2 regions of the Kitasatospora sp. NPDC058162 genome follow, and region 1 is predicted to be linked to the other one. Evidence: predicted binding sites of a transcription regulator. Region 1 holds the regulator's gene; the other holds the start of a gene.
What was found. The regulator HrcA, encoded in region 1, represses chaperone genes, less so after heat shock. The targets are predictions, from matches to a motif close to TTNGCACTCNGNNNNNCNGAGTGCNAA.

Region 1 (11,579 bases):
CGGGACGCCGCCGCGTTCGGTGTCGGCGTCCAGCAGGGCCCGGACCTGCTGTTCGACCTGGACGAAGGCCGCGCCCTCGACGGCCGCGAAGCAGACCGAGCCGAGCCCGGTGGGGAGGAACCCGGCCGCGGCCTCCAGGGTGAGCGCGGCGGACGGCACGCCGAACAGCTGGTCGAGGTCGGGCTTGACGGGCTTGGTGCGGCCGAACAGGGCGTCCAGGAATCCCACGGCGGTCCTCTCGGGCGGGTCAGTGGCGGGTCGGCAGGTCGGTAGGGGGGGTCAGCGGCCGAGCTGCTCGGAGATCTTCGCCAGCTGGGCCAGCCGCTTCTCCAGGCTCGGGTGGGTGGAGAGCAGCTGGGAGGCGGTCTCCTTGGCGCTCAGCGCGGGGGCGAAGTAGAAGGCGTTGTAGGGCTGGGACTTGCGCAGGTCCTCGGTGGGGATGGCCGCGATCTGCCCGGTGACCTTGGTGAGCGCCGAGGCGAGGGCGCTGGGCCGGCCGGTGAGCTGGGCGGCGGCCCGGTCGGCGGCCAGCTCGCGGTAGCGGGACAGCAGCCGGGTGAGCAGGAAGCTGATCGCGTAGACGACGATCGACACCAGCGGGATGATCAGCGCCGCGAGGGCCGCGTTCTGGTCGTTGTTGTTGCGGTTGCCGCCCATGAACCCGCCGTACATGGCGATCCGGGTCATGGCCCCGGCGAGCACGCCGAGGAAGCCGGCGATGGTCATCACCGCGACGTCCCGGTGGGCGACGTGCGACAGCTCGTGCGCCAGGACGCCCTCCAGTTCCTCCGGTTCGAGCCGGCGCAGCAGGCCGGTGGTGACGCACACCACGGCGTTCTGCGGGTTGCGGCCGGTGGCGAAGGCGTTGGGCATGTCGTTGTCGGCGACCGCCACGCGGGGCTTGGGCATGTCGGCCAGCGCGCAGAGCCGGTCGATGGTGCCGTGCAGCTGGGGGTACTGCTCCTCGGTCACCTGGTGGGCGCCCATGGCCCGCTCGGTGATCTTGTCGCTGAACCAGAACTGGGCCACGAACAGCCCGCCGGAGATCAGCACGATCAGCGGCCAGGCCCCGCGCAGCAGCGCGATCAGCAGGCCCGTGAAACCGACGTACAGCAGCCCGATCACGAACATCGTCCCGATCATGCGGCCGGTCAGGCCGCGGTCGGGCGCGAAACGGGTGTGCTGGCCCGAGCTCGACATTGCTTGCTCCTCCGTTCGCCGTCGCTTTCGATGCTGCCACCCGGACGGCCCCGGGGCACCACCCGCGCACGGGGAGTGTCGTGGCGGCCGTCCGGAACTGCGGGCAGGATCACCCCGGCCGGGCCGTTCCTGCGGTAGGACCCGGGCCGTACACTGGCAGGTACGGTTTTGGCACTCGTGTGTGCAGAGTGCCAGGGTCGGGGCCCTTTCCGGAGTGGCTCGCAGCATCACAGACGGACAACGTGCGAAGACGGAGGTGCGTGCCCCATGGCCGGAGAGGTCCGCCAGCTGGACGACCGCAAGCTCGCCGTGCTGCGCGCGATCGTCCAGGACTACGTGGGCACCGAGGAGCCGGTCGGCTCCAAGGCCCTGGTGGAGCGGCACAACCTCGGGGTGTCCCCGGCGACGGTGCGCAACGACATGGCGGCGCTGGAGGAGGAGGGGTACATCCACCAGCCGCACACCAGCGCCGGGCGGATCCCCACCGACAAGGGCTACCGGCTGTTCGTCGACAAGCTCGCCGAGATCAAGCCGATGAGCTCCCCGGAGCGCCGGGCGATCCGGCACTTCCTGGACGGCGCCGTCGACCTGGACGACGTGGTCACCCGCACGGTGCGGCTGCTCGCCCAGCTGACCCGCCAGGTCGCCGTGGTGCAGTACCCCTCGCTGACCCGCTCCACCGTCCGGCACATCGAGCTGGTGGCGCTGGCCCCGGCCAAGGTGATGCTGGTGCTGATCACCAACACCGGCCGGGTCGAGCAGCGGATGGTCGACTGCCCGGGCACGGTCGGCGAGACGGTCCTGGCGGACCTGCGCTCGCGGATCAACGCGCGGGCGGCCGGCCAGCGGCTCCCGGACGTCCCCGGGCTGCTGGAGGAACTCCCGGGGGCCTTCGAGCAGGCCGACCGGCCGACCGTCAGTACGGTCCTGGCGACGCTGTTCGAGGCGCTCGCCGAGCAGAACGAGGAGCGGATCATGCTGGCCGGCACGGCCAACCTGACCCGCTTCGGGCACGACTTCCCGCTCACCATCCAGCCGGTGCTGGAGGCCCTGGAGGAGCAGGTCGTCCTGCTCCGCCTCCTGGGTGAGACCACGGACGCCGCGATGACGGTCCGGATCGGGCGGGAGAACGCGTACGAAGGGCTGAATTCCACCTCGGTCGTCTCGGTCGGCTACGGTTCGGGCGACGAGAGCGTGGCCAAACTGGGTGTGATCGGTCCGACCCGGATGGACTACCCGGGCACAATGGGGGCGGTGCGAGCGGTGGCACGGTACGTGGGTCAGATCCTGGCCGAGTCGTAGCAAGCAGACCGCCGTCGGAAAAACCCGGCGGCGGTGTCCAGTCGCACTACTACAGGCGGAACAAGCGGAGCATTTGGTGGCCACGGACTACTACGCGGTACTCGGCGTCCGACGGGATGCGGGGCAGGACGAGATCAAGAAGGCGTTCCGGCGCCTGGCACGCGAACTGCACCCGGACGTCAACCCGGACCCGAAGACGCAGGAGCGGTTCAAGGAGATCAACGCCGCCTACGAGGTGCTCTCCGACCCGCAGAAGCGCCAGGTCTACGACCTCGGCGGGGACCCGCTGTCGCCCGGCGGCGGTGGCGCGGGCGGCTTCGGCGCCGGCGCGGCGGGCTTCGGCTTCTCCGACATCATGGACGCCTTCTTCGGCGCCGCGGCCGGCCAGCGCGGCCCGCGCTCGCGCACCCGCCGCGGCCAGGACGCCATGATCCGGCTGGAGATCACCCTGGAGGAGGCCGCCTTCGGCACCACCAAGGAACTCCAGGTCGACACCGCCGTCACCTGCACCACCTGCAGCGGCGAGGGCGCGGCCCCCGGCACCTCCGCGCAGACCTGCGACATGTGTCGCGGCAAGGGCGAGGTGTCCCAGGTCACCCGCTCGTTCCTGGGCCAGGTCATGACCTCCCGCCCGTGCCCGCAGTGCCAGGGCTTCGGCACCGTCGTGCCGACCCCGTGCCCCGAGTGCGCCGGCGACGGCCGGGTGCGGGCCCGCCGCACCCTGACCGTCAAGATCCCGGCCGGTGTGGACAACGGCACCCGGATCCAGCTGGCCGGCGAGGGCGAGGTCGGCCCCGGCGGCGGCCCGGCCGGCGACCTGTACGTCGAGATCGCCGAGACCACCCACACCGTCTTCCAGCGGCGCGGCGACGACCTGCACTGCACCGTCACCATCCCGATGACGGCCGCCTCGCTCGGCACCCAGGTGCCGTTGCAGACCCTGGACGGGCTGGAGGAGGTCGACATCCGGCCCGGCACCCAGTCCGGCCAGTCGATCCCGCTGCACGGCCGGGGCATCACCCACCTGCGCGGGGGCGGCCGGGGCGACCTGATAGTGCACGTCGAGGTGCAGACGCCGACCAAGCTCGACGCCGAGCAGGAGGAGCTGCTGCGCCGGCTCGCCGTCCTGCGCGGCGAGGAGCGGCCGTCCGGCCAGTTCGCGCCGGGCCAGCAGGGCCTGTTCTCGCGCCTGAAGGACGCCTTCAACGGCCGGTAGCCGTCAAGGAGGGGGTGCCGGGTCCTCCCCGGCACCCCCTTCGCGTTTCCCCGAGTCCCACTCCTCCGGAGGTTCCCCGCCATGACCGCGCCCGTCTTCGTCGTCGAGACCGAGCGGATCGCCACCGCCGCGCCCGGGGCCGTGCTGCGGCTCGACGGGCCGGAGGGGCGGCACGCGGCGGCGGTGAAGCGGCTGGCGGCCGGCGAGGCGGTCACCCTGGCGGACGGGCTGGGGCTCGGCGTGGACGGCACGGTCGCCGCGGTGCTCGGCAAGGAGGCGATCGAGGTCACGGTGGACGCCGTGCGGCGCGAGCCCGAGCCCGCGCCGCGGATCGTGGTCGTCCAGGCGCTGCCCAAGGGCGACCGCGGCGAGCTGGCCGTGGAGACCATGACCGAGGTCGGCGTGGACGTGGTGGTCCCCTGGGCCGCCTCCCGGTGCATCACCCAGTGGAAGGGCGAGCGCGGGGCCAAGGCGCTCGCCAAGTGGCGGGCCACCGCCCGGGAGGCGGGCAAGCAGTCCCGCAGGCTGCGCTTCCCCGAGGTGCGCGAGCTGGCGACCACCCGGCAGCTGGCACCGCTGCTGGCGGGGGCCGCGCTCGCCGCCGTGCTGCACGAGGAGGGCGCCGAGCCGCTGGCGCAGGCCGCGCTCCCCGCCGGCGGGGACATCGTGCTGGTGGTCGGCCCGGAGGGCGGGGTCTCCCCGGAGGAGCTGGCCGCCTTCGCCGAAGCGGGCGCGAAGCCTTACCGGCTGGGCCCGTCGGTGCTGCGCACCTCGACCGCCGGGGTGGCGGCGGGGGCACTGCTGCTGGGGCGCACCGGCCGCTGGTCGTAGCGCCTCCGGGACCCCGTGCGCCCGCCCGGAGTCTGCGGAAAACGGAGCGGATCGTACCCGCAGCTGCCTACGCTGGCGGCGTGACGGACTCCCTGAGCACCTCCGCGGGCGCCTATCTGCGCCACCCCCACCTGCACGGTGACCTGGTCGCCTTCGTCACCGAGGACGACCTGTGGCTCGCCCCGCTGGACGGCGGCCGGGCCTGGCGGCTGACGGCCGATCACCTTCCGGTGCGCCACCCCCGGTTCTCCCCGGACGGGCGGCACATCGCCTTCACCTCCACCCGGGACGGCGCCCCGGAGGTGCACGTGGTGCCGGTGGACGGCGGTCCGTCCCGGCGGCTGACGTACTGGGGCGACGACCAGACCAGGGTGCAGGGTTGGACCGCCGACGGGCGCCCGATCGCCACCACCGGCGTGGGCGAGGCCGGCGGGCGCCGCAGCTGGGCGCACGCGGTGCCGCTGGACGGCGGCGAGCCGGCGCGGCTGCCGTACGGGCCGGTCGGCGGGCTCGCCTTCGAGCCGGACGGGGACCGGGCGCTGCTGGTGACCGTCAACAACCGCGAGCCGGCCTGGTGGAAGCGCTACCGGGGCGGCCGGGCGGGCAAGTTGTGGATCGGACGGGACCGGTTCGCCCGCGTCCACGAGGAGTTGGACGGCAACCTCGACTCCCCGCTCTGGGTGGGCGGCCGGATCGCCTTCCTGTCCGACCACGAGGGCGTCGGCGAGCTGTGGTCCAGCCGCCCGGACGGCTCCGACCTGCGCCGCCACAGCACCGACCCGGACGGCTTCTACGCCCGCGGCGCCGCCACCGACGGCACCCGGGTGGTCTTCCACCGGGCCGGCGACCTGTGGCTGCTGGACGACCTGGAGACCGCCGCGCCGCGCCGCCTGGACGTCCGGACGGCCGGCTCGCGGGCCGGCCGCCGCCCCCGCCCGGTGCACGCCGCGCACTGGCTGGAGTCCGTCGCCCCGGACCGCACCGGCCGGGCCGGCGCCGTGGTGGTGCGCGGCGGCGTGCACTGGCTGACCCACCGCGAGGGCCCGGCCCGGGTGCTGGACGAGACCCCGGGCGTGCGCGCCCGGCTGGCCCGGGTGGTGCCGGGCCGGGACGGCGCCCAGGGGGTGCTCTGGGTGACCGACGCCGAGGGCGAGGACGCCCTGGAGTACGCCCCCGCCGTGCACGACCCCGAGCGGCGCCGGCTGGCCGCCGGGCAGCTGGGCCGGGTCAACTCGCTGGTGGTCTCCCCGGACGGCGAGCGGGCCGCGCTCGGCGTGCACGACGGCCGGGTGCTGGTGGTCGGGCTGGCCGACGGCGCCGTGCGCGAACTGGACCGCAGCAGCGACGGCGAGGTCAGCGGGCTGGCGTTCAGCCCGGACTCCGCCTGGCTGGCCTGGTCCCGCCCGGTGCACCGGATGGGCCCGTACTCGCTGCGCCAGATCGTGCTGGCCGACCTGGCCACCGGTGCCGTCGGCGAGGTCACCCCGGAGCGCTTCCTCGACACCTCGCCCGCCTTCACCGCGGACGGCCGTTACCTGGCCTTCCTGTCGGTGCGCGACTTCGACCCGGTCTACGACGCCCACGCCCTCGAGCTGTCCTTCCCGAACGGCTGCCGCCCCTACCTGGTCACGCTCGCGGCCGAGACGCCGTCCCCGTTCGGTCCGCAGCGGGCCGGGCGGGCCCCGGGCGGGGCGGAGGACGAGCCCGAGTCCCGCAAGCCGGAGGGCGGGGAGGCCGCGGGCGGGGCCGTGCCGGCCGTCCGGGTCGACCTGGACGGCATCGCCGACCGGATCCTGCCCTTCCCGGTCGAGGGCGGCCGGTTCCACGCGCTGCGCGCCGCCAAGGACGGGGTGCTCTGGACCAGGGTGCCGCTGCTCGGCGAACTCGGCGACGAGGCGGCCTCGTTGGACGACGAGCGGCCCCGCCCGGTGCTGGAGCGCTTCGACCTCCGCAAGCGCCGCGCCGAGCAACTGGTGCACGGCGTCGACGGGTTCGCGGTCAGCGGGGACGGCACCCGGGTGACCGTGCTGGACGGCGGCGAGCTGCGGATCGTCCCGGCCGACCACAAGGCCGGCGGCGAGGACGACGAGACCGCCGTCGACCTCGCCCGGCTGCGGGTGACCGTCGACCCGGCCGCCGAGTGGCGGCAGATGTACGCCGAGAACGGCCGCCTGATGCGCGACAACTTCTGGCGCCCCGACCTCGGCGGCCTCGACTGGGCCGGGATCCTGGACCGCTACCGGCCGCTGGTCGAGCGGGTCGGCTCGCACGACGAACTGGTCGACCTGCTCTGGGAGGTGCACGGCGAGCTCGGCACCTCGCACGCCTACGTCATCCCGTACGGCCGCTACACCGAGCCCGCCCGGCGCCAGGGCCTGCTCGGCGCCGACCTGGTCAAGGACGGCGAGCGGTGGCGGATCGGCCGGATCCTGCCCGGCGAGTCCTCCGACCCCCGGGCCCGCTCGCCGCTGGCCGCGCCCGGCGCCGCGATCCGCCCGGGCGACGCCGTGCTCGCCGTCAACGGCCGCCCGGTCGACCCGGTCACCGGCCCGGCCCCGCTGCTGGCCGGCACCGCCGGGCAGCCGGTCGAGCTGACCGTGGCGGGCAAGGACGGCAGCGACCGGCGCCACCCCGTGGTCGTCCCGCTCGCCGACGAGGAGGCGCTGCGCTACCACGACTGGGTGGCCGGCCGGCGGGCCGAGGTGCGGGAGCTGTCCGGCGGCCGGCTCGGCTACCTGCACATCCCCGACATGCAGGTGGCCGGCTGGGCGCAGCTGCACCGCGACCTGTCCACCGAGATGGCCAAGGAGGGCCTGATCGTGGACGTCCGGGAGAACCGCGGCGGGCACCTCTCGCAGCTGGTGATAGAGAAGCTGGCCCGGCGGATCATCGGCTGGTACGCGATCCGGGACACCGACCACGGGGTGCCCTACCCGATGGACGCCCCGCGCGGGCCGGTGGTCGCGATCGCCAACGAGCTGTCCGGCTCGGACGGCGACATCGTCAACGCCGCCATCCAGGCGCTCGGCATCGGCCCGGTGGTCGGCACCCGCACCTGGGGCGGGGTGATCGGCATCGACAGCCGGTACCAGCTGGTCGACGGGACCCTGGTCACCCAGCCCAAGTACGCGATGTGGCTGGAGAACTACGGCTGGGGCCTGGAGAACCACGGCGTCGACCCGGACGTCGAGGTGCCGTTCGCCCCGCACCACTGGGCGGCCGGCGAGGACCCGCAGCTGGCCGAGGGCGTGCGGATCGCCCTCGACACCCTGGCCGCCACCCCGGCCCGCACCAGGCCGCCGCTGCCCTGGGCGTAGCCGTGCCGCCCCGGGGCCTGGGTAGGATGCGGGGCTGTTCTTGATCGCGATCTTGATCTGATCGACAGCTCACGGGGGAGCACACCATGGCGCAGGGCTATCCGCCGCCGCAGTACCCGCAGAACGGCCCCGGGCCGCAGCCGTACGGCCAGGGGCCGTACGCCCAGCAGCCGCCGCAGCAGTACGGGCAACAGCAACAGCCCCCGTACGGGCAACAGCAACAGCCCCCGTACGGGCAACAGCAACAGCCCCCGTACGGCCAGCAGCAGCCGCCGTACGGGCAACAGCAACCGCCCTACGCCCAGCCGCCGCAGGGCTACGGCCAGCCCGGCCCGTACGGCCCGAACCCGTACCCGTCGCACGGGCAGCCCGCCGCGCAGCCCCAGCCCCAGCCGCAGCCGCAGGGGCAGGGGCAGTACCCGCAGGCGGCGCAGCCCGCGCTGCCGCCGTGCCCCCCGGAGGCGTCCGGGTTCCGGCGCTTCCTGGCGATTGTGCTGGACCTCGCCCTCTCCCTCGGCCTCGGTTTCGCCGCGGCTGCCGCCTCCGACGTCGCCGCCGGCCGCACCAAGCCCGTCGCGGCCGCGGCCGGTCACGCCGTCCAGCACCACGCCAGTGGCCCGGTGGTGCCGTTCTGGCTGGCGTTCCTGGGCGTCGGCCTGCTCGCCTCGTTCCTCAACCAGGTGGTGTTCGCCCGGCTGACCGGCTTCAGCGTGGGCAAGGGGATCCTGGCGATGCGGGTGGTGCGCCGCAAGCGGGTGATGCGCCCGAACACCTGGCGGCTCACCCGGCGCTGGCTGCTGGGCTTCGTCTTCCTCGCGGTGGTGATCATCTCCGATGACTTCGAGCTGTCCGAGGGGGACGTCGTCGGCATGCGCTCGGTGCGCTGGAAGCACCTCCAGGAGTACCAGCAGGCGGTCGGGCGGCTCGGCTAGGCTGCGCCCGTACGGCCCGTGCAACCGTGATCGACGACCGAACCGAGGAGAATCCGATGGCCGGCGAGCCGCAGTCCGACTGTGTGTTCTGCAAGATCGTGGCGGGCGAGATCCCGGCGACCGTGGTGCGCAAGACCGAGCGCGTCCTGGCCTTCCGCGACATCGCGCCCAAGGCCCCCGTGCACGTCCTGGTCATCCCGCACGTCCACTACCCGAACGCGGCCGCCCTGGCCGCCGCCGCGCCGGAGATCGCCGGTGAACTGCTCGCCGAGGCGGGCGCGGTGGCGAAGGACGAGGGCCTCGAGGACTACCGGCTGATCTTCAACACCGGTGCGGGCGCCGGGCAGACCGTCTTCCACGCCCACGTGCACGTGCTCGGCGGGACGCGCATGAACGAGAGCATGGTCTGATCCCAGGTGTCCCAGCGCGAACTCGTCGTCCTCGGCACCGCCAGCCAGGTGCCCACCCGGCACCGCAACCACAACGGCTACCTGCTCCGCTGGGACGGCGAGGGCCTGCTGTTCGACCCCGGCGAGGGCACCCAGCGGCAGATGCTGCACGCCGGGGTCTCGGCCACCCAGATCACCCGGATCGCGGTGACCCACTTCCACGGCGACCACTGCCTGGGCCTCGCCGGGGTGATCCAGCGGATCAACCTTGACCGGGTCCCGCACCCGGTGGACGTCTACTTCCCGGCCTCCGGCGAGGTCTACTTCGAGCGGCTGCGGCACGCCACCGCCTACCACGAGACCGCCGTGCTGCGGCCCCGGCCGATCGACGAGCCCGGCCCGCTGCCCGCGCCCGGCGCCCGCTTCGCGCTGGACGCCGTCCGGCTGGACCACCCGGTGGAGTCCTTCGGCTACCGGCTGTCCGAGCCGGACGGCCGCCGGCTGGTGCCCGAGCGGCTCGCCGCGGCGGGGGTGCGCGGCCCGGCCGTGGGCCGGCTCCAGCACGAGGGCGCGGTCGAGGTGGACGGCCGGGTCGTCACCCTGGACGAGGTCAGCGAGCCGCGGCGGGGCCAGCGCTTCGCCTTCGTGATGGACACCCGGCTCTGCGAGGGCGTGTACCAACTCGCCGAGGGCACCGACCTGTTGGTGGTGGAGGCGACCTTCACCGACGCCGACGCCCACCTCGCCGAGGACCACGGCCACCTCACCGCCGGCCAGGCCGCGAAGGTCGCCGCCGAGGCCGGGGCGCGCACCCTGGTGCTGACCCACTTCTCCCAGCGCTACCCGGACCTCGGCCAGCACCTGGCCGACGCCCGCAAGCACTTCGACGGGGAGCTGGTGCTCGCCGAGGACCTCGCCCGGGTGCCCGTCCCCGCCCGCCGCCACCCGTGAACGCCGGGGAGCGCGCGGAGGAACGGAGGGCACCGGGAAACGGGCTGCGGAAAACGGCTGCGGAAGAGGCCCCGGGAAAAGGGCTCGCGCCGTCCTGCGATCTGCCGCAGCATCGTCGGGTGCGGCCCCGCCGCCCGCCGCAGCGATCACGCTCGCGGCGTACCCTGGTGCCCCGGAGAGACCGAGCGGCCCACGAGACCACGGATGGGATGAGGCAGGCCCCAGCGCCGACCCATGAGTGACACATCGCAGACCCGTACCGACGGACAGTCGCGCCCCGAACCGACCGACGACGGCCGGGTGAGCGCCCGGATCGTCATCCCCGAGAAGCATCCGATGGTCACCCTGCTCGGCACGGCGGACTCGCTGCTGCGCGTGATCGAGCAGGGCTTCCCCGCCGCCGACATCCACGTCCGCGGCAACGAGGTGACCGCCACCGGGGAGCGCGCCGAGGTCGCCCTCGTGCAGAAGCTCTTCAACGAGATGATGCTGGTGCTGCGCACCGGCCAGCCCCTGACGGAGGACTCCGTGGAGCGCTCCATCGCCATGCTCCGCGAGGAGGGCCCGGACAGCCCGGCGCCGTCCCAGGTGTTCACCGCGAACATCCTGTCCAACCGCGGCCGCACGATCCGCCCCAAGACGCTGAACCAGCAGCGCTACGTCGACGCGATCGACAAGCACACGATCGTCTTCGGCCTGGGCCCGGCCGGCACCGGCAAGACCTACCTGGCGATGGCCAAGGCCGTCCAGGCCCTCCAGGCCAAGGAGGTCAACCGGATCATCCTGACCCGCCCGGCGGTCGAGGCGGGGGAGCGGCTGGGCTTCCTGCCCGGCACCCTCTACGAGAAGATCGACCCGTACCTGCGCCCGCTGTACGACGCGCTGCACGACATGATGGACCCGGACTCCATCCCGCGCCTGATGGCGGCCGGCACCATCGAGGTCGCGCCGCTCGCGTACATGCGCGGCCGCACCCTCAACGACGCCTTCATCATTCTGGACGAGGCCCAGAACACCTCGCCCGAGCAGATGAAGATGTTCCTCACCCGCCTCGGGTTCAACTCCCGGGTGGTGGTCACCGGCGACACCAGCCAGATCGACCTCCCGGGCGGCACCCGCAGCGGACTGAAGGTCGTCCAGGAGATCCTGGCCGACGTCCCGGACATCCACTTCTCCGTCCTCACCAGCACCGACGTGGTCCGCCACAAGCTGGTCGGCCGGATCGTGGACGCCTACGAGCGCTGGGACGCGCTGCAGGAGGCCGAGGAGAACTCCCCGGCCGCCCGCAAGCCCGCCCAGCGGCGCCCCGGCAAGACCGCCGCGGCGCGCGCACCCCGACAGTCCCATCGCACCGAAAGCTGAGCACACAGCCCGTCATGTCGATCGACATCGCCAACGAGTCCGGTTGGGACGCCGATGAGGAAGCCATCCTCGACGTCGC
Region 2 (17,889 bases), on a different contig from region 1:
GACGGCCGAACCCGGCGCCCCCGCCCGCTCGCTCCACGGCCCGCTCTTGCGCCACCACTCGCCGTCCGTCATCACCGACACCCCGCCTCGCCCGCGCCGCCTGCTGATGCTGAGGGTACGGCGACCACCCGACCGCCCTCGGCCGTGACGCTACCCACCGCGCCCCGCCCGCGCGAGTCCCGCCGCACCCTCGGCCACCCGCCGCCCCGACCTGCCCCGGCCCGCCCCACGCGCGCCCCCACCGTCCGCGCGCCCGACTAACCTAGGTCGAATGACCACACAGCAGGGCCCTCAACGCCAGAGCAGGACGCCCGCCGGCCCCCGCACCCTCGCCGAGGAGCTGCGCGCCCGCCCCGACGACGCGCTCGCCGCCCTGCTCCGGTCCCGCCCCGACCTGCTGAACCCCGTCCCCGGCGACCTCACCCAGCTCTCCGCCCGACTGTCCTCCCGCGCCTCCGCGCTGCGCGCCCTGGAGCGGCTCGACCGGTTCACCCTCCAGGTCGCCGAGGCCCTGGCGACCACCCCGGACGGCACCGGCCTGACCACCGTCCGCACCCTGCTGACCGGCCCGGCCAAGGTCAAGCCGCACCCCGGCGCCACCCCGCTCACCCCGGCCGACCGCGCCGCTGTCACCGCCGCCCTCCCCCGCGCCGTCGCCGTGCTGCGCGACCGGGCCCTGCTCTGGGGCCCCGACAACGGCCTGCGGCTGGTGCTCGCCGTCCGCGAGGCGCTCGCCCCGACCGCCGCCAACCCGGGCCGCACCGGCCTCGGCCCGACCCTCGCCGACGCCACCACCGGCATGTCCCCGGCCCGGCTGCAGCAGCTGCTCGCCTCGGCCGGGCAGCCCGCCACCCCGGACCCGGTCACCGCGGTCGCCGCCCTGACCGCCCTGCTCACCGACCGCACCCGCTGCGCCGCCCTGCTCGACACCGCCCCCGAGGCCGCGCTGCGGCTGCTGGAGCGGCTGGTCTGGGGCCCGCCCACCGGCACCGTCCCGGACGCCACCCGCCCGGTCACCGCCGAGGACGCCCAGAGCCCGGTCGAATGGCTGCTGGCCCGCGGCCTGCTGCTGCCCACCAGCCCGGGCAGTGTGGTGCTGCCCCGCGAGCTGGCCCTGCACCTGCGCGGCGGCCGCACCCACCGCACCGTCGAACCGCTCCAGCCCGAGCCCGCGCCCGCCGCGCCCCCGCGCGATCCACAGGCCGTGGACAGCGCCGCGGCCGGCCAGGCGCACACCGCCGTCAAGACCGTCGAGGAACTCCTCGACACCTGGGGCCTCACCCCGCCGCCCACCCTGCGGGCCGGCGGCCTCGGCGTACGGGACCTCAAGCGCGCCGCCCAGACCCTGGAGACCACCGAGCAGCAGGCCGCCTTCTGGCTCGAACTCGCCTACACAGCAGGCCTGTTGGCCCCCGACGGCGAAGCCGACGAATGCTGGGCGCCGACCCCCGGGTACGACGGCTGGCTGCAGCTGGACACCGCCGAGCGCTGGTCCGTCCTGGCCGCCGCCTGGCTCGCCGCCACCCGCGTCCCCGCCCTCACCGGCACCCAGGACGGCAAGGGCAAGCCGCGCGCCGCCCTCGGCCCCGAACTCGACCGCACCCTCGCCCCGTCCGTGCGCCGCGCCGCCCTCGCACTGCTCGCCGAACTCCCGCCCGGCACCCCCGCCACCGCCGCGGAACTGCTGCCCACCCTGCGCTGGCAGCGCCCGCTGCGCGGCGGCCCGAGCGGCCCGGACGGCCACGAGCTGCGCGACGACCTCACCACCTGGACCCTCGCCGAGGCCGAACTGCTCGGCATCACCGGCCGCGGCGCCCTCGCCGCCCCCGCCCGGGCCCTGCTCACCGCCGAGTCCGACCCGGCCGAGGTGCTCGCCCCGCTGCTGCCGCAGCCGCTGGACCACGTGATCCTCCAGCCGGACCTCACCGCGATCGCCCCCGGCCCGCTGCTCACCCCGCTCGCCCAGGCGCTCGCCCTGTGCGCCGACATCGAGTCCAAGGGCGGCGCCACCGTCTACCGCTTCACCCCGACGTCCGTGCGCCGCGCCCTGGACGCCGGCCGCACCGCCGCCGACCTGCAGACCTTCCTGGCCCAGCACAGCCGCACGCCCGTCCCCCAGCCGCTCGCCTACCTGATCGACGACGTCGCCCGCCGGCACGGCATCCTGCGGGTCGGCGCCGCCTCCTCCTACCTGCGCTGCGACGACCCGGCGCTGCTGGGCGAGGTGCTCGCCGACCGCCGCGCCGCCGACCTGCGGCTGCGCCTGCTCGCCCCCACCGTCCTCGCCTCCCAGGCCGCCCCGGACGTCCTGCTCGCCGCCCTGCGCACCATGGGCTACGCCCCGGCCGCCGAATCCGCCGAGGGCGACGTCCTGATCACCCGGCCGGACAGCCACCGCACCCCGCCCCGCAGCGCCCCCACGCCCGTCCCCGACGGCCCGCCCGCCCCCGACGACACCCTGCTCGCCGCCGCCATCAAGGCCATCCGGGCCGGCGACCGCGCCGCCACCGCCTCCCGCCGCGAGCCGACCCCCGACCCGCGCCAACTGCCCCGCACCGCCGCCGCCGAGACCCTCGCCGCGCTCCAGACCGCCGTCCTGCTCGGCGAGCGGATGTGGATCGGCTACCTCAACGCCGAGGGCATCGCCAGCCAGCGGATCATCGACCCGGTGAAGGTCGAAGGCGGCTTCGTCACCGCCTTCGACCACCACGCCGACGAACTGCGCACCTTCGCCCTCCACCGGATCACCGGCGTCGCGGAGCTGGACGAGTAACCGGCTCCCCGGACTGACGGCGCGTCAGTGCCCCTGCGACTCCTTCATCTTCTGCTTGACGGCCTGGTCCGCCAGGCTGCCGATCTGCCCCTGCCCGACCGGCAGCGAGCCGCCGCCGACCTGGTCGGCGATCAGGAATCCGGGAGCGGCCAGCAGACCGCCGGGCCCCTCCCCGATGCCCGCGAGGGCATGGGCGGAACCGGCCGAGGAGGCGGTGGCGGCGAAGGCGGTGCCCATCAGGGCGAGGGCGGTGAGAACACGCTTGGAGCTCTTCATGACCGGCTCAACGAGCGAGTACGCACCGTGGTCACTCGGAGCAGTTGACGGGCGGACGCACCCGGCGTACTCCGGGAACAGGGGGGTTCCCGACAAGGAGGCCACCATGCTCGGCGAACTGATCGGCGAATTCCAGGGCGAGGACAGCGGCCGACGCGTCATCGGCGGCGCCGACGGACACCCGATCGTCGAAGTGTCCTTCCGCGGCACCGGCAGCTACTACGGCATCACCGTCAACACCCTCGGCACCTACGAGTCCGAAGTGCGCTCCGACGGCTCCCTCTACGGCGAGGGCCAGGGCGTCGACATGACCGCCGACGGCCAGGGCGTCACCTGGCACGGCAGCGGCGTCGGCCACTTCACCGCCGACGGCGGCACCAGCTTCCGCGGCGCGCTCTTCTTCTCCACCGTCTCCCCCGACCTGGAACGCCTCAACGGCGTCGTGGGCCTCTTCGAGTACGAGACCGACGCCGCCGGCAAGTCCACCGGCAGGTTCTACGAGTGGAAGTAGCCCGACACATTCCGCGCGGAATGAGCGACACTGGAGGGTCTGCTTCCGTCCGGTCTGGCGATCCCAGCCGGTCAATCCAGCCTGTCAGCCAGTGGAGGGCTCCCCCGCGTGAACGACGGACCACTCATCGTCCAGAGCGACAAGACTCTCCTCCTGGAGATCGACCACCCCGGGGCCGCCGACTGCCGTCGCGCCATCGCCCCGTTCGCCGAGTTGGAGCGGGCGCCCGAGCACGTGCACACGTACCGGGTGACCCCGCTCGGGCTGTGGAACGCCCGGGCGGCCGGGCACGACGCCGAGCAGGTCGTCGACGCCCTGGTGAAGTACTCCCGCTACCCGGTGCCGCACGCCCTGCTGGTCGACGTGGCGGACACCATGGGCCGCTACGGCCGGCTCCAGCTGTCCAAGCACCCCACCCACGGCCTGGTGCTGACCACCACCGACCGCCCGGTGCTGGAGGAGGTGCTGCGTTCCAAGAAGATCGTCCCGCTGGTCGGCGCCCGGATCGACCCCGACACCGTGGTGGTGCACCCCTCCGAGCGCGGGCAGATCAAGCAGGTGCTGCTCAAACTCGGCTGGCCCGCCGAGGACTTCGCCGGGTACGTGGACGGCGAGGCGCACCCGATCGACCTGGACGAGGACGGCTGGCAGCTGCGCCCGTACCAGGCGCAGGCCGTCGAGGGCTTCTGGCACGGCGGCTCCGGCGTGGTGGTGCTGCCGTGCGGCGCCGGCAAGACGCTGGTCGGCGCCGCCGCCATGGCGCACGCCAAGTCGACCACGCTGATCCTGGTCACCAACACCGTCTCGGCCCGCCAGTGGAAGCACGAGCTGGTCAAGCGCACCTCGCTGACCGAGGACGAGATCGGCGAGTACAGCGGCACCAGGAAGGAGATCCGCCCGGTCACCATCGCCACCTACCAGGTGATGACGACCAAGCGGAAGGGCGTGTACGCGCACCTGGAGCTGTTCGACGCCCGCAACTGGGGCCTGGTGGTGTACGACGAGGTGCACCTGCTGCCCGCGCCGGTGTTCAAGTTCACCGCCGACCTCCAGGCCCGCCGCCGGCTCGGCCTGACCGCCACCCTGGTGCGCGAGGACGGCCGCGAGGGCGACGTGTTCAGCCTGATCGGCCCGAAGCGCTTCGACGCCCCGTGGAAGGAGATCGAGGCCCAGGGCTACATCGCGCCCGCCGACTGCTGCGAGGTGCGGGTCACCCTGACCGACTCGGAGCGGCTCACCTACGCGACCGCCGAGCCGGAGGAGCGCTACCGCTACTGCGCGACCACCGCGACCAAGCGGCGGGTGGTGGAGGCCCTGGTCAAGAAGCACGAGAAGGACCAGACGCTGATCATCGGCCAGTACATCGACCAGCTGGACGAGCTCGGGGAGGTCCTGGACGCGCCCGTGATCAAGGGCGAGACCAGCAACGCCCAGCGCGAGAAGCTCTTCGAGGCCTTCCGCACCAAGGAGATCGGCGTCCTGGTCGTCTCCAAGGTCGCGAACTTCTCCATCGACCTGCCCGAGGCCACGGTGGCCATCCAGGTCTCCGGGACCTTCGGCTCCCGCCAGGAGGAGGCCCAGCGCCTCGGCCGCGTCCTGCGCCCGAAGGCGGACGGGCACTCGGCGCACTTCTACTCGGTGGTCGCCCGGGACACGGTGGACCAGGACTTCGCCGCCCACCGGCAGCGCTTCCTGGCCGAGCAGGGCTACGCGTACCGGATCATCGACGCGGACGACGTGCTGTAGCCACGGGCACGCTCAGCCGCAGGAACGACTAGTAACGGACACCGTCGCGCCCGAGGAAGATCACGCGTGCGGCGGTGTCCAACGCGATCCCGACGTTGCGGACGGCGGTGCTCAGCGGGTTGCGGTGGCGGCCCTGGACGGCGGTCGCGCCGGCCGGGCCCGTACGGGGGGTGCGGTTCTCGGTGCTCATGTCTTCAACGGTAGGCACCCGGCCGGCCCACGGCATCACTCCGAAGGCCGTATCCACCAGGACGGACGTCGTCCTCCGGGTGTACGGCACCCCCGGCACCCCCTGAGACCTGCGGGGCTGGAACCCCGAGACCGACAGGTCTAAGATCGTCCGTCTGCCCCCTCCCGAACCGTGGTACCTGGCGTGTTCCGCCGGCAGCCGGGGGAGGTGCCGACCGCACGGCAACCGGTCGGCTGTACCCCACCGTGAGCTCCATCGATCCGCTGCGCCCGCCACCGGGGCAGCCGGGAAGGTTCGCTGTGCCCGCCACCCCCACCACCGACCCGCTCCAGCGCGAACGCGACCACCTGGCCTCGTCCCGGTCCGCGCTGCGGGCGATGCGCGAGGACGTCCAGTCCCTCGACCTGCGCGACGTGACCGGCACCTGGGTGTCCGCCGTCATCCTCCAGAACCAGATCGAGGCCAGGATCGCCGCCCTGGCCGACCTCTCCGACACCCCGCTGTTCTTCGGCCGCCTCGACTACCTCCACGCGGTCAGCGAGGAGCTCAGCGAGGGCGGCGGCGGGGAGAACTTCTACATCGGCCGCCGCCACGTCCACGACGCCGACGGCGACCCGATGGTGATCGACTGGCGCGCGCCGGTCTCCCAGCCGTTCTACCGGGCCAGCCGGGTCGAGCCGATGGACGTCGAGCGCCGCCGCCGCTTCGGCTACACCGGCGGCGAGCTCACCGCCTACGAGGACGAGCACCTCACCGACCCGGCGGAGCAGGAGACCTCCTCCGCCCTGCTCGCCGCCGAGATCGAGAAGCCCCGCGTCGGCCCGATGCGCGACATCGTCGCCACCATCCAGCCCGAGCAGGACGAGATCGTCCGCTCCGACCTCACCGGCACCATCTGCGTCCAGGGGGCGCCCGGCACCGGGAAGACCGCGGTCGGCCTGCACCGCGTCGCCTACCTGCTGTACGCCCACCGCGAGCGGCTGGCCCGCACCGGCACGCTGGTGATCGGGCCGAACAACGCCTTCCTGTCCTACATCGAGCAGGTCCTCCCGGCCCTCGGCGAGCTGGAGGTCGCCCAGGCCACCGTCCAGCAGCTGGTCGCCCACGTCGAGGTGCGGGGCGAGGACGACCCGGAGGCGGCCCGGCTCAAGGGCGACGCCCGGATGGCCGAGGTGCTGCGCCGGGCGGTGCGGGCGGGCATCACGCTGCCCACCGAGCCCTGCGTGGTGGTCCGCGGCTCCCGCCGCTGGCGCGTCCCGGCCTACGAACTGGTCGAGATCATCGAGGAGTTGAAGGGCCGCGAGGTCCGCTACGACGCCGCCCGGGACGCCCTGCCGCAGCGCATCGCGCACGCCGTGCTGCTCAAGATGGAGCAGGGCGGCGAGGCCCCGGACGACCGGGTGCAGGACGCGGTGGCCCGCAACACCGCGGTCAAGGCCGTGGTCAAGGAGTGCTGGCCGGCCGTCGACCCGGCCAAGCTGGTGCTGCGGCTGCTCTCCGACCCGGAGTTCCTGGCCGAGTGCGCCGAGGGCGTGCTGACCGCCGAGGAGCAGCGGGAGGTGCTGTGGCCCAAGCCCGGCCGCTCGGTGAAGACCGCCCGCTGGACCCATGCCGACGCCGTCCTGGTGGACGAGGCGACGGACCTGGTGCAGCGCACCCCCTCGCTCGGGCACGTGGTGCTGGACGAGGCCCAGGACCTCTCCCCGATGCAGTACCGCGCGGTGGGCCGCCGCTGCACCACCGGCTCGGCGACCGTCCTCGGCGACCTCGCCCAGGGCACCACCCCCTGGGCGACGGCGAGTTGGCCGGACGCCCTGCTCCACCTGGGCAAGCCGGAGGCGCACGTGGAGGAACTGACCAAGGGCTTCCGGGTGCCCGAGGAGGTCATCGCCTACGCCTCCCGGCTGCTGCCCTCGATCGCCCCCGGCCTGGCTCCGGCGACCTCCGTCCGCGACACCCCCGGCGCGCTGGAGATCCGCCCGGTCGACGACTGGGAGGAGGCCGTCCTGGCGGCCTGCCGGGAGGCGCTGGAGCACGAGGGCTCGACCGGCCTGATCGCCGCCGACGCCCGGATCCCCCGGCTCGCCGAGCTGCTCACCGCAGCCGGGCTGGCGCACCTCTCCCCCGGCACCGAGACCAGCACCGAGTCCCGGCTGACCCTCGTCCCGGCCTCGCTGGCCAAGGGTCTGGAGTACGACTACGTGGTGCTGGACGAGCCGGCCGCGGTGGTCGCCGGCGAGCCGGACGAGCGGACCGGCCTGCGCCGCCTGTACGTGGCGCTCACCCGCGCCGTCTCCGGCCTCACCGTGCTGCACCGCGAGCCGCTGCCCGAGCAGCTCGGCTGACGCGGAAGCTGACGCGGAAGGGGCCGGTGGCGTCACCGGCCCCTTCCTGGTCACTCATGCGTCTCACTCACGCGTCGATCAGCGCCCGCCACTCGGCGACCCTGGCCGCGTCGACCGGCGTCCGCCAGCCGTCGGCCCGCACCGCGCCGCCGACGTGGAAGGCGTCGAAGCCCTCGGCCCGCAGCTCCTTGAGGTGCTCGGCCCGCAGGCCGCCGCCGATCAGGATCCGCTGGGTGTAGCCGGGCTCGCCGCTGCGGGCCAGTTCGGCGGCCAGCACCTCGCGGCCGGCGTCCACCCCGGCGGGCGAACCTGAGGTGAGGAAGGTGTCCAGCCCGGGCAGCGCGCCGACGGCGGCGCGCAGGGCGGCCCGGTCGGTGCTGTGGTCGATCGCCCGGTGGAAGGTCCAGCGGCAGCCGGCGATCGCCTCGGCGACGGCCGTGGTGGCGGCCAGGTCGACGGCGCCCCCGGCGTCGAGGAAGCCGAGCACGAACTCCTCGGCACCCTCGGCCCGCAGCGCGACGGCGCGGGCGCACAGCTCGTCCAGGTCGCCGGGGGCGAAGCCGTCCCGGATCCGGAGCATGACGCGCAGCGGGATGCCGACGGCGGCCCTGATCCGGGCGAAGTCCTCGACGGAGGGGGTGAGTCCGTCGGCGGCCATGTCGGTGACCAGTTCGAGCCGGTCGGCGCCGCCGGACTCGGCAGCCTGGGCGTCCTGGGGCGTCAGCGCGATGACTTCGAAAATTGGTCTAGACATATCAGACAGCCTGCCACATCCGCCCGCCCCCGGCGAGACCCGCACCCCCGTTCCGGTCACGCCGGGGGGCGGCGATGCGGCAGGCCTGGGGTGGAGCCGGTCACAGCCGTCCCGGCACCATCCCGAAGGACTCCTGCCGACCGAACCGCCGCTCCGCCAGCGCCACCAGGACCAGCACGGCCAGCACCGGCACCGCCACCGGCAGCAGGTGCGAGATCCCGCGGGACTCCCGCCAGATGTTGAAGACGCTGCCGGGCCCGGTCAGCACCAGCATCGCCAGCCCGACCGCCGCCGGCCCCATCCGCCCGCGCAAGCCGGCGAGGGTCAGCAGCATCGGGGCGATCAGCAGCACCACGAACCACTGGAGGTCCAGCGAGAAGGTCGTGTCGTCCCAGTTCTGGACCGCCTGGAGCAGCCCGCCGACGACCGCCGAGACCAGCACCAGCCCGGCGGTCCGCAGGTTCGGCCGGGGCAGCAGGTCGGTCGGCGCGGCGACCAGCAGCAGCGCGGCCGCCACGAACGGCAGCGTGGCCATCCCGATGTAGCCGACCCACCAGACGTCGAAGGACTCCGGCCGCCAGACGGCCAGGCCCAGGTCGTACAGCCCGACGGCGCCCAGGAGCAGCGCGGTGACCCGGACGGCCGTCCACCGCCCCAGCAGGGCCGCCACCCCGAGCAGCAGCGCGGCCGCCGGCGGGGCGAAGGCCCGGACGTGGTTCCCGAACGAGTCGTCCCAGGCGAGCCACCTGGTGGTCCGCTCCAGGGTGGCCACCCAGGGCACCATGGTGGCCCCGACCACCGCACCGGCGATCATCGGCGCCACCAGCGCGAGCAGCCGTCCGACCGCCGACCCGCCGGTCAGCCCGAGCCGCACCCGCAGCCCGTACGCCGCCAGGCCGAGCACCTCCCGGGCGACCGCGGCGCGGCTGCCCGCGGCCGTCGTGTCGGCGAACACCTCGGCCAGTTCCTCGCCGCGCTCGCGGCGGTACCGCGCCGGGTAGAGCTGCAGCGCTGCCCGCAGCAGCCCCGAGGACGTCGGACCGATCACCGGCATGGTCATGAGAGTCCTCCCCCCGCGGCGGGCCGCCCCTGGGACCCGGTCTTCCCCGGCAGCATCGACCGGATCTTCGTCAGCCGGCGCTCGGCCTCGGTGGCGACCGCCCGCAGGCGCCCGGCCTCGGCGGCCAGGGCGGCCCGGCCGTCGTCGGTCAGCGCGTAGCTGCGCCGGGCCCGGCCGTCCACGACCTCCTCGGCGGCCACCTCGATCAGGCCCTGGGTCAGCAGCCGGTCGAGCGCGCCGTAGAGCGTGCCGGTGCGCATCTTGACCCGGCCGTCCGAGATCGCGGCGATCTCCTGGATGAGCGCGTAGCCGTGCCTCGGGGCGTCCGCCAGCGCGGTGAGCAGAAGCAGCGTCGGCTCCTGCATGGAGCGTTCTGTCATACACCTACATATATCGTTGAACGGCACATCCCGTCCACCGGGACGACCCGCCACAATGTGCCCCATGCCGACCGAGGACCTGCTCACCGCCTGGACCGCCCTGCTGCACCGCTGTGGCGCCACCGACGACCCCGAACCGTACGGCCGGGAGCTGCTGCGCCGCTGGTCGGCGCCGGACCGCCGCTACCACACCACCGAGCACCTGCGCGCGGTCCTGCGCCACGTCGACGAGCTCGCCGGGCACGCCGCCGACCCCGACACCGTCCGGCTCGCCGCCTGGTTCCACGACGCCGTGTACCGCCCCGACCGCACCGAGAACGAGGAGCGCAGCGCCGCCCTCGCCGTCCGCGCGCTGACCGCCATCGGCCTGCCCGCCGGTCGGGTCGCCGAGGTGGAACGCCTGGTCCTGCTCACCGTCGCCCACGACCCGGCCCCCGGCGACCGCGACGGCGGGGTGCTCTGCGACGCCGACCTCGCCGTCCTCGGCGGCGCCCCCGAGGCCTACGCGGCGTACGCGGCCGCCGTCCGGGAGGAGTACGCCTTCGTCCCCGAGCCGGACTTCCGCACCGGCCGGGCCGCCGTCCTGCGCCACCTCCTGGCACTCCCGGCCCTCTACCGCACCCCCGCCGCCCACGGCCGCCTCGCCGCGGCCGCCCGCACCAACCTCACCACCGAACTCCAAACACTGGAGGACTAGCCCAGCTCCCCCACCGACGCCACCACGGCCCCCTGCTTGCCGCACACCCAGTGCGGCTCCGGCCCCAACTCGGGCTCCACGCCGAGCGCGTGCGGGTCCCCGTCGGCCGCGCAGGCACCGCACAGCGGCCACCGCCCGTACGCCTCCAGCAGCGCGTCCTGGACGTCCTGGGCGACCAGCCCGAGCACGTAGTCGGTGCCGTCCGGCCACTGCTCCAGCCACCACCGGCGGTGGGTGACGGCCTGCTCCACCAGCGAGACGACGGCGGCGTCCGCCACGTCCCGCGCGGTGAGGTCGGCCAGGATCAGGGCCCGGGCGTTGTGCAGGGCGGTCTCGATGTCGTCGGAAGCCATCCGTCCATTCTCCGCGGCCCGCCCACGGGTTCAAAACGGCCCGACGCCGAAACGCCGCGTGGGCGGCCCCCCGAAGGGAACCGCCCACGCGGACGAGGATCAGCCGATCCGATCGGAGTCCGATCAGGATCAGAAGTCCATGTCACCGCCCGGCATGCCGCCGCCGGCGGCCGCGGCGGCCTTCTCCGGCTTGTCGGCGATGACGGCCTCGGTGGTGAGGAACAGCGCCGCGATGGAGGCGGCGTTCTGCAGCGCGGAGCGGGTGACCTTGGCCGGGTCGATGATGCCCTCGGCGATCAGGTCGACGTAGGTGTTGGTGGCGGCGTTCAGGCCCCAACCGGCCTGCAGGTTGCGCACCTTCTCCACCACGACGCCGCCCTCGAGGCCGGCGTTGGTCGCGATCTGCTTGATCGGGGCCTCCAGCGCCACGCGGACGATGTTGGCACCGGTGGCCTCGTCGCCCTCCAGCTCCAGCTTGTCGAAGGCGACACCGGCCTGCAGCAGCGCGACGCCACCACCGGCGACGATGCCCTCCTCGACGGCGGCCTTGGCGTTGCGGACGGCGTCCTCGATGCGGTGCTTGCGCTCCTTGAGCTCCACCTCGGTGGCCGCGCCGGCCTTGATGACGGCCACGCCGCCGGCCAGCTTGGCGAGGCGCTCCTGGAGCTTCTCGCGGTCGTAGTCCGAGTCGCTGTTCTCGATCTCGGCACGGATCTGGTTCACGCGACCGGCGACCTGGTCGCTGTCGCCGCCACCGTCGACGATGGTGGTCTCGTCCTTGGTGATGACCACCTTGCGGGCGGTGCCCAGCAGGTCGATGCCGGCGTTCTCCAGCTTGAGGCCGACCTCCTCGGAGATCACGGTGCCACCGGTGAGGATGGCGATGTCGCCGAGCATGGCCTTGCGGCGGTCGCCGAAGCCCGGGGCCTTGACGGCGACGGACTTGAAGGTGCCGCGGATCTTGTTCACGACCAGGGTCGACAGGGCCTCGCCCTCGACGTCCTCGGCGATGATGACGAGCGGCTTGCCGCTCTGCATGACCTTCTCCAGCAGCGGGAGCAGGTCCTTGACCGAGCCGATCTTGGAGTTGGCGATGAGGATGTACGGGTCCTCGAACGTCGCCTCCATGCGCTCCAGGTCGGTGGCGAAGTAGGCGGAGATGTAGCCCTTGTCGAAGCGCATGCCCTCGGTGAGCTCGAGCTCCAGACCGAAGGTGTTGCTCTCCTCGACGGTGATGACGCCTTCCTTGCCGACCTTGTCCATGGCCTCGGCGATGAGCTCGCCGATCTGGGTGTCAGCGGCGGAGATGGAGGCGGTGGAGGCGATCTGCTCCTTGGTCTCCACGTCCTTGGCCTGGGCCAGCAGCTGGTCCGAGACGGCGGCGACGGCCTTCTCGATGCCGCGCTTCAGGGCCATCGGGTTGGCGCCGGCGGCGACGTTGCGCAGACCCTCGCGAACCAGGGCCTGGGCGAGCACGGTGGCGGTGGTGGTGCCGTCACCCGCGACGTCGTCCGTCTTCTTGGCGACCTCCTTGACGAGCTCCGCACCGATCTTCTCGTACGGGTCCTCGAGCTCGATCTCCTTGGCGATGGAGACACCGTCGTTGGTGATCGTGGGGGCGCCCCACTTCTTCTCCAGCACGACGTTGCGGCCCTTGGGGCCGAGCGTGACCTTCACTGCGTCGGCGAGCTGGTTCATGCCACGCTCAAGGCCGCGGCGAGCTTCCTCATCAAAGGCGATGATCTTGGCCATCAGAAGTGGTCCTCCGGGACACGGTCGACTGCTCGGACCAAGGGGTGCCCGCGACGGACGGCCCTGGTGTGCGGAGGTCCATTCCCCTGCCGCTCCCGGGGGCCTCACCGACCCGGTCCGCTGTCACTCTCACACTGTGAGTGCTAACGCCAATGATTAGCACTCCGGGTGGTCGAGTGCAAGCCCAATAGCCAACCCGCGAGCCGCCGTCCGCCCCCGCCCGGCCCGCCCCGGGAACGCCGACGGGCCCGTACGACGCGTGTCGTACGGGCCCGTCGAGAAGCGAGTGGTCACCAGCCGTGGGCCGCGCCGAGCTCCTGGGTTCGGAAGGGGTCAGACCGCCGCGCGGACCATGTCCGCCTGCGGGCCCTTCTGTCCCTGGGAGATCTCGAACTCGACCCGCTGGCCCTCCTCGAGGGTGCGGTAGCCGTCCATCTGGATCGCGCTGTAGTGGACGAAGACGTCCGCACCACCGTCGACCGCGATGAAGCCGTAGCCCTTCTCCGCGTTGAACCACTTGACGGTGCCCTGAGCCATTCCGAACTCCCCTAGTGCTGTGCTGGCCCTTCACGGTCCCGCAGGTCGCGGGCCCGGGTCTGGTTTTGAAGGCCGGCCCGGGGAACCCCCCCTGAGCGCAGCCGTGCACGCCGCAATCCGCCGCAACGGGGGCGCCGGACGGCTTCCGTGAGCGGTTGATTACGTCGACCGCCGCTGAATGTATCCGGACCGACGCCCTCTGCAACAGGGTCAACCGCCGGGAATTCCATAGGCCCGTCAAGAGACAAGAGCGAACAAACCGGAAGAAACTCGGCATTCCGCGCGGGGCATAGCGGACGAATTACCCAAATGCCCGCAGGAATTCTGACATCTGCCTGACATGTTTCACGGCCCCGGCCCGCAACCGGTCCCAGCAGCCGGACGACCTCCGGTGAAGCACCCCGTGCGCCGGAAGGGGAACCCTGTTCCCAGCAGAGCCACACTCTACTCCGACTTGACCGGGAAATATTCCCGCCGAAATGCAAGCGGCCGCCCGCACGTACGGAATTCCAGTCTCCGTACGTGCGGGCGGCCGGGAAGCGGACCGGACGGTTCAGCAGCCGCCGGCCACCGCCGGAATGATCGAAACGCCGGCGCCGTCCTTGATCTCGGTCTCCAGGCCCTCGGCGAACCGCACGTCGTCGTCGTTCACGTACACGTTGACGAAGCGGCGCAGCTTGCCGGTGTCGTCCAGGATGCGGGCCGCGATGCCGGCGTGGTTCTGCTCCAGGTCGGCGATCACCTCGGCCAGGGTGGCCCCCTCGGCGGTCACCTCGGCCGCGCCGCCGGTGTAGGTGCGCAGGATGGTGGGGATGCGGACGTTGGCGCTCATGGCTCTCCTAGCGGGGGTGGGTGGTTCAGGCGGACGCGAGGCCGGCGGCGTGGAAGGAGTCCAGCGTCGGGCGGATGACGGCGGTCATGCCCGCCTCGGAGACGGCGTCCAGCGTCTTGAGGCCGTCCCCGGTGTTGATCGCGACGGTCTCCTTGGACGGGTCCAGCTGACCGGTCTCGACCAGCTTCTTCAGCACGCCGACGGTCACCCCGCCCGCGGTCTCCGCGAAGATCCCCTCGGTCCGGGCCAGCAGCCGGATCGCCGCCACGACCTCCGCGTCCGTCACGTCCTCCACCGCGCCGCCCGTCCGGCGGGCGATGTCCAGCACGTACGGGCCGTCCGCCGGGTTGCCGATCGCCAGCGACTTGGCGATGGTGTCCGGCTTGACCGGCTTGATCACGTCACGGCCGGCCTTGAACGCCGCCGACACCGGCGAGCAGCCCTCCGCCTGGGCGCCGAAGATCCGGTACGGCCGGTCCTCCACCAGACCCAGCTTGATCAGCTCCTGCAGCCCCTTGTCGATCTTCGTCAGCTGCGAGCCCGAGGCGATCGGAATGACGATCTGCTCCGGCAGCCGCCAGCCGAGCTGCTCGCAGATCTCGTACGCCAGCGTCTTGGAGCCCTCGCCGTAGTACGGCCGCAGGTTGACGTTGACGAAGCCCCAGCCCTCGCCGGCCGGGTCCCCGATCAGCTCCGAGCAGAACCGGTTCACGTCGTCGTAGTTGCCCTCGATGCCGACCAGCTCGCCGCCGTACACCCCGGCCATCACGACCTTGCCCTGCTCCAGGTCGTGCGGGATGAACACGCAGGAGCGGAACCCGGCCCGGGCCGCCGCCGCACCCACCGCACCGGCCAGGTTGCCGGTCGAGGAGCAGGACAACGTGGTGTACCCGAACGCCCGGGCCGCCTCGATCGCGCAGGCCACCACCCGGTCCTTGAACGAGTGCGTCGGGTTGCCCGAGTCGTCCTTGACGTGCAGCTGCGCGGTGAACCCGAGCTCACGGCCCAGGTTGTCCGCCTTCACCAGCGGGGTCCACCCGGGGTTGAGGTTCGGCTTGGACGCGACGTCGGTCGGCACCGGCAGCAGCGGCGCGTACCGCCAGATGGACGCCGGACCGGACTCGATCCGCTTGCGCAGCTCCTCGGCGCGCTCGCTGCCGAACTCGTAGGCGATCTCCAGCGGCCCGAAGCACTCCAGGCAGGCGAAGCTGGGGCCGAGCGGGAAGCGGGTTCCGCACTCCCGACAGGACAGGGCGGCGGCGGGGCCGAGGTCGACCGTTGGGGGTACCCCCGGCCGAAGGCTGGGGGAGGGTGCGGCGGTGTCGATAGCCATGATGGCGAGGCCTCTCTCCTCATCTTCCCCGCGGCGCGGTCGCGCCACAGGCCGGAATTGGCACCTGTCCCGCCGGGGCCTGTCGACGACAGCCGCGCGAGAAGGTTGCCGGGACGTCAACGGGCCGTTCCCTCAGTCCCTCTGGATGAGCATGTGAAGTTATGGTTCAGCGGCGACCCCGGCGTGCAAAGGTCCGACCGCTGTACGAAGACTGTATCCGAAGGCGTCCACCCCGAAAGGGACCGTCCGCCAAGCGAGATGGCCCGTTCCACCGATCCCGCCGAGGAGAGTCACCGTGCCCGCCGAACCGACCCCCGCACTTCTCCCGCAGGCGGCGTCCTGGCTCCGCCGCCGCTCGTGGAGCGCGGCCGAACGGCCGGTCGACGCCCTCCTCGCCGCCAAGCGGCGCACCCACCAGACGGTCAGCGTGGTCCTCCCCGCCCTCGACGAGGAGGCCACCGTCGGCGACATCGTCCGCACCGTCCGGCGCGAGCTCATGGACCGGATCCCGCTCGTCGACGAACTCGTCGTGGTCGACTCCGGCTCCACCGACGCCACCGCCGCCGTCGCCGCCGAGGCCGGCGCCCGGGTGGAACACCGCGACCGGATCCTCCCCCGGCTGCCCGCCGTCCCCGGCAAGGGCGAGGTGCTCTGGCGCTCCCTGCTGGTCACCCACGGCGACATCGTCTGCTTCGTCGACGCCGACCTGCGCGAGTTCGACCCGGCCTTCGTCTCCGGCATCGTCGGCCCGCTGCTCACCGAACCCGACATCCACCTGGTCAAGGCCATGTACGACCGCCCCCTGGAGACGGAGAGCGGCGCGATCGTCCCGGCCGGCGGCGGCCGGGTCACCGAACTCGTCGCCCGCCCCCTGCTCAACCTCCACTGGCCGGAACTCGCCGGCTTCGTCCAGCCCCTCGGCGGCGAGTACGCGGCCCGCCGCTCACTGCTCGAACGGCTGCCCTTCCCCACCGGCTACGGCGTCGAACTCGGCCTGCTCGTCGACGCCCTCGAACAGGTCGGCCTGGACGCCCTGGCCCAGGTCGACGTCGGCGTCCGGCACCACCGCCACCAGGACGGCCAAGCCCTCGGCCGGATGGCCGCCACCATCTACCGCACCGCCCTCGAACGCCTCGACCGCACCCACCGCCTCAAGGCCTCCGCCGACCTCGTCCACCCCCACCTCACCCAGTTCACCCGCACCCCGGCCGGCGGAACCCCCATCTTCACCGCCCACACCCACCCCGTGACGGCCCTGGAACGCCCCCCGATGCACACCGTCCCCGAATACTCCACCCGTCATTGACGGGTTTGCCGCCCCGACCCCCCGGCAACATCCCAACCATGGGCGATCTCACGACCGAACGTTCGAGTGCGACCGGAACCGCCCCCGTCCTGGTGGCCTCCAACCGGGGACCGGTGTCCTTCAGCACCGCCGACGACGGCACGCTGACCCTGCGCCGCGGCGGCGGAGGCCTGGTCTCCGGCCTGTCCGCGATCGACGACCCCACCGCCGTCTGGGTCTGCGCCGCACTGGGCGACGCCGACCGCAGAGCCGCCCGGGAAGCCCCCGACGGCCGCCTCGACCTCGCCGGGCACGAGGTCGGCGGCCAGGCCGTACGGATGCTCGACATCGACCCGGAGACCTTCGCCCGCGCCTACAACGGCGTCGCCAACTCCACCCTCTGGTTCATCCACCACCTGCTCTACGCGACCCCCACCGCGCCCTCCTTCGACGCCGACTTCCGCACCGAATGGGCCGCCTACCAGGCCTACAACGCCGCCTTCTCGGCCGCCCTGGCCGCCGAAGCCGCCCCGGAAGCCGCCGTCCTGGTCCAGGACTACCACCTGTCCCTCACCCCGGCCCTGCTCCGCGCGGCCCGCCCCGACCTACGGATCGGCCACTTCTCCCACACCCCGTGGGCCCCGCCCGAGTACTACCGGCTGCTCCCCGACGACGTCGCCCGGGCCGTCCTGACCGGCATCCTCGGCGCCGACCGGGCCGGCTTCCTCACCGAACGCTGGGCCCGCGCCTTCGCCGCCTGCTGCGAAGACCTCCTCGGCGCCACCTTCGACCCCGAGAACCTCACCGTCACCCTCAACGGCCGCACCACCCACCTCGGCGTCCACGCCCTCGGGGCCGACGCCGACTTCCTGCGCGAACGCGCCCACCGCCCCGACGTCGACGAACGCCTCGCCGCCCTCAGGACCGCCGTCGGCGACCGCCGCACCATCGTCCGGGTCGACCGCACCGAGCTGAGCAAGAACATCGTCCGCGGCCTCCAGGCCTACCGGCACCTGCTCCGCACCCGCCCCGAGTGGCACGACCGGGTGGTCCACATCGCCTTCG

Region 2: the regulator HrcA is predicted to act here: its motif matches at 12,994-13,020, upstream of groL (chaperonin GroEL).

What each region holds. Positions count from the first base shown of each region.
Region 1 covers NZ_JBHVUS010000007.1:333,745-345,323, reverse strand. Annotated here, with positions in the region: gene ACFVXG_RS17225 (hypothetical protein) at 1-228, opposite strand, end outside; gene htpX (zinc metalloprotease HtpX) at 280-1,200, opposite strand; gene hrcA (heat-inducible transcriptional repressor HrcA) at 1,468-2,502, shown strand; gene dnaJ (molecular chaperone DnaJ) at 2,579-3,718, shown strand; gene ACFVXG_RS17205 (16S rRNA (uracil(1498)-N(3))-methyltransferase) at 3,800-4,549, shown strand; gene ACFVXG_RS17200 (S41 family peptidase) at 4,630-7,866, shown strand; gene ACFVXG_RS17195 (RDD family protein) at 7,953-8,798, shown strand; gene ACFVXG_RS17190 (histidine triad nucleotide-binding protein) at 8,855-9,208, shown strand; gene ACFVXG_RS17185 (ribonuclease Z) at 9,215-10,138, shown strand; gene ACFVXG_RS17180 (PhoH family protein) at 10,475-11,500, shown strand; gene ybeY (rRNA maturation RNase YbeY) at 11,515-11,579, shown strand, end outside.
Region 2 covers NZ_JBHVUS010000003.1:496,304-514,192, forward strand. Annotated here, with positions in the region: gene ACFVXG_RS08725 (hypothetical protein) at 1-72, opposite strand, end outside; gene ACFVXG_RS08730 (helicase-associated domain-containing protein) at 272-2,773, shown strand; gene ACFVXG_RS08735 (hypothetical protein) at 2,798-3,049, opposite strand; gene ACFVXG_RS08740 (hypothetical protein) at 3,156-3,560, shown strand; gene ACFVXG_RS08745 (DNA repair helicase XPB) at 3,669-5,306, shown strand; gene ACFVXG_RS08750 (hypothetical protein) at 5,335-5,496, opposite strand; gene ACFVXG_RS08755 (HelD family protein) at 5,796-7,841, shown strand; gene ACFVXG_RS08760 (copper homeostasis protein CutC) at 7,909-8,595, opposite strand; gene ACFVXG_RS08765 (hypothetical protein) at 8,696-9,655, opposite strand; gene ACFVXG_RS08770 (PadR family transcriptional regulator) at 9,652-10,035, opposite strand; gene ACFVXG_RS08775 (hypothetical protein) at 10,100-10,732, shown strand; gene ACFVXG_RS08780 (hypothetical protein) at 10,729-11,085, opposite strand; gene groL (chaperonin GroEL) at 11,215-12,837, opposite strand; gene ACFVXG_RS08790 (cold-shock protein) at 13,171-13,374, opposite strand; gene ACFVXG_RS08795 (ubiquitin-like small modifier protein 1) at 13,928-14,206, opposite strand; gene thrC (threonine synthase) at 14,232-15,539, opposite strand; SAM riboswitch class I at 15,556-15,691, opposite strand; gene ACFVXG_RS08805 (glucosyl-3-phosphoglycerate synthase) at 15,835-16,845, shown strand; gene ACFVXG_RS08810 (trehalose-6-phosphate synthase) at 16,884-17,889, shown strand, end outside.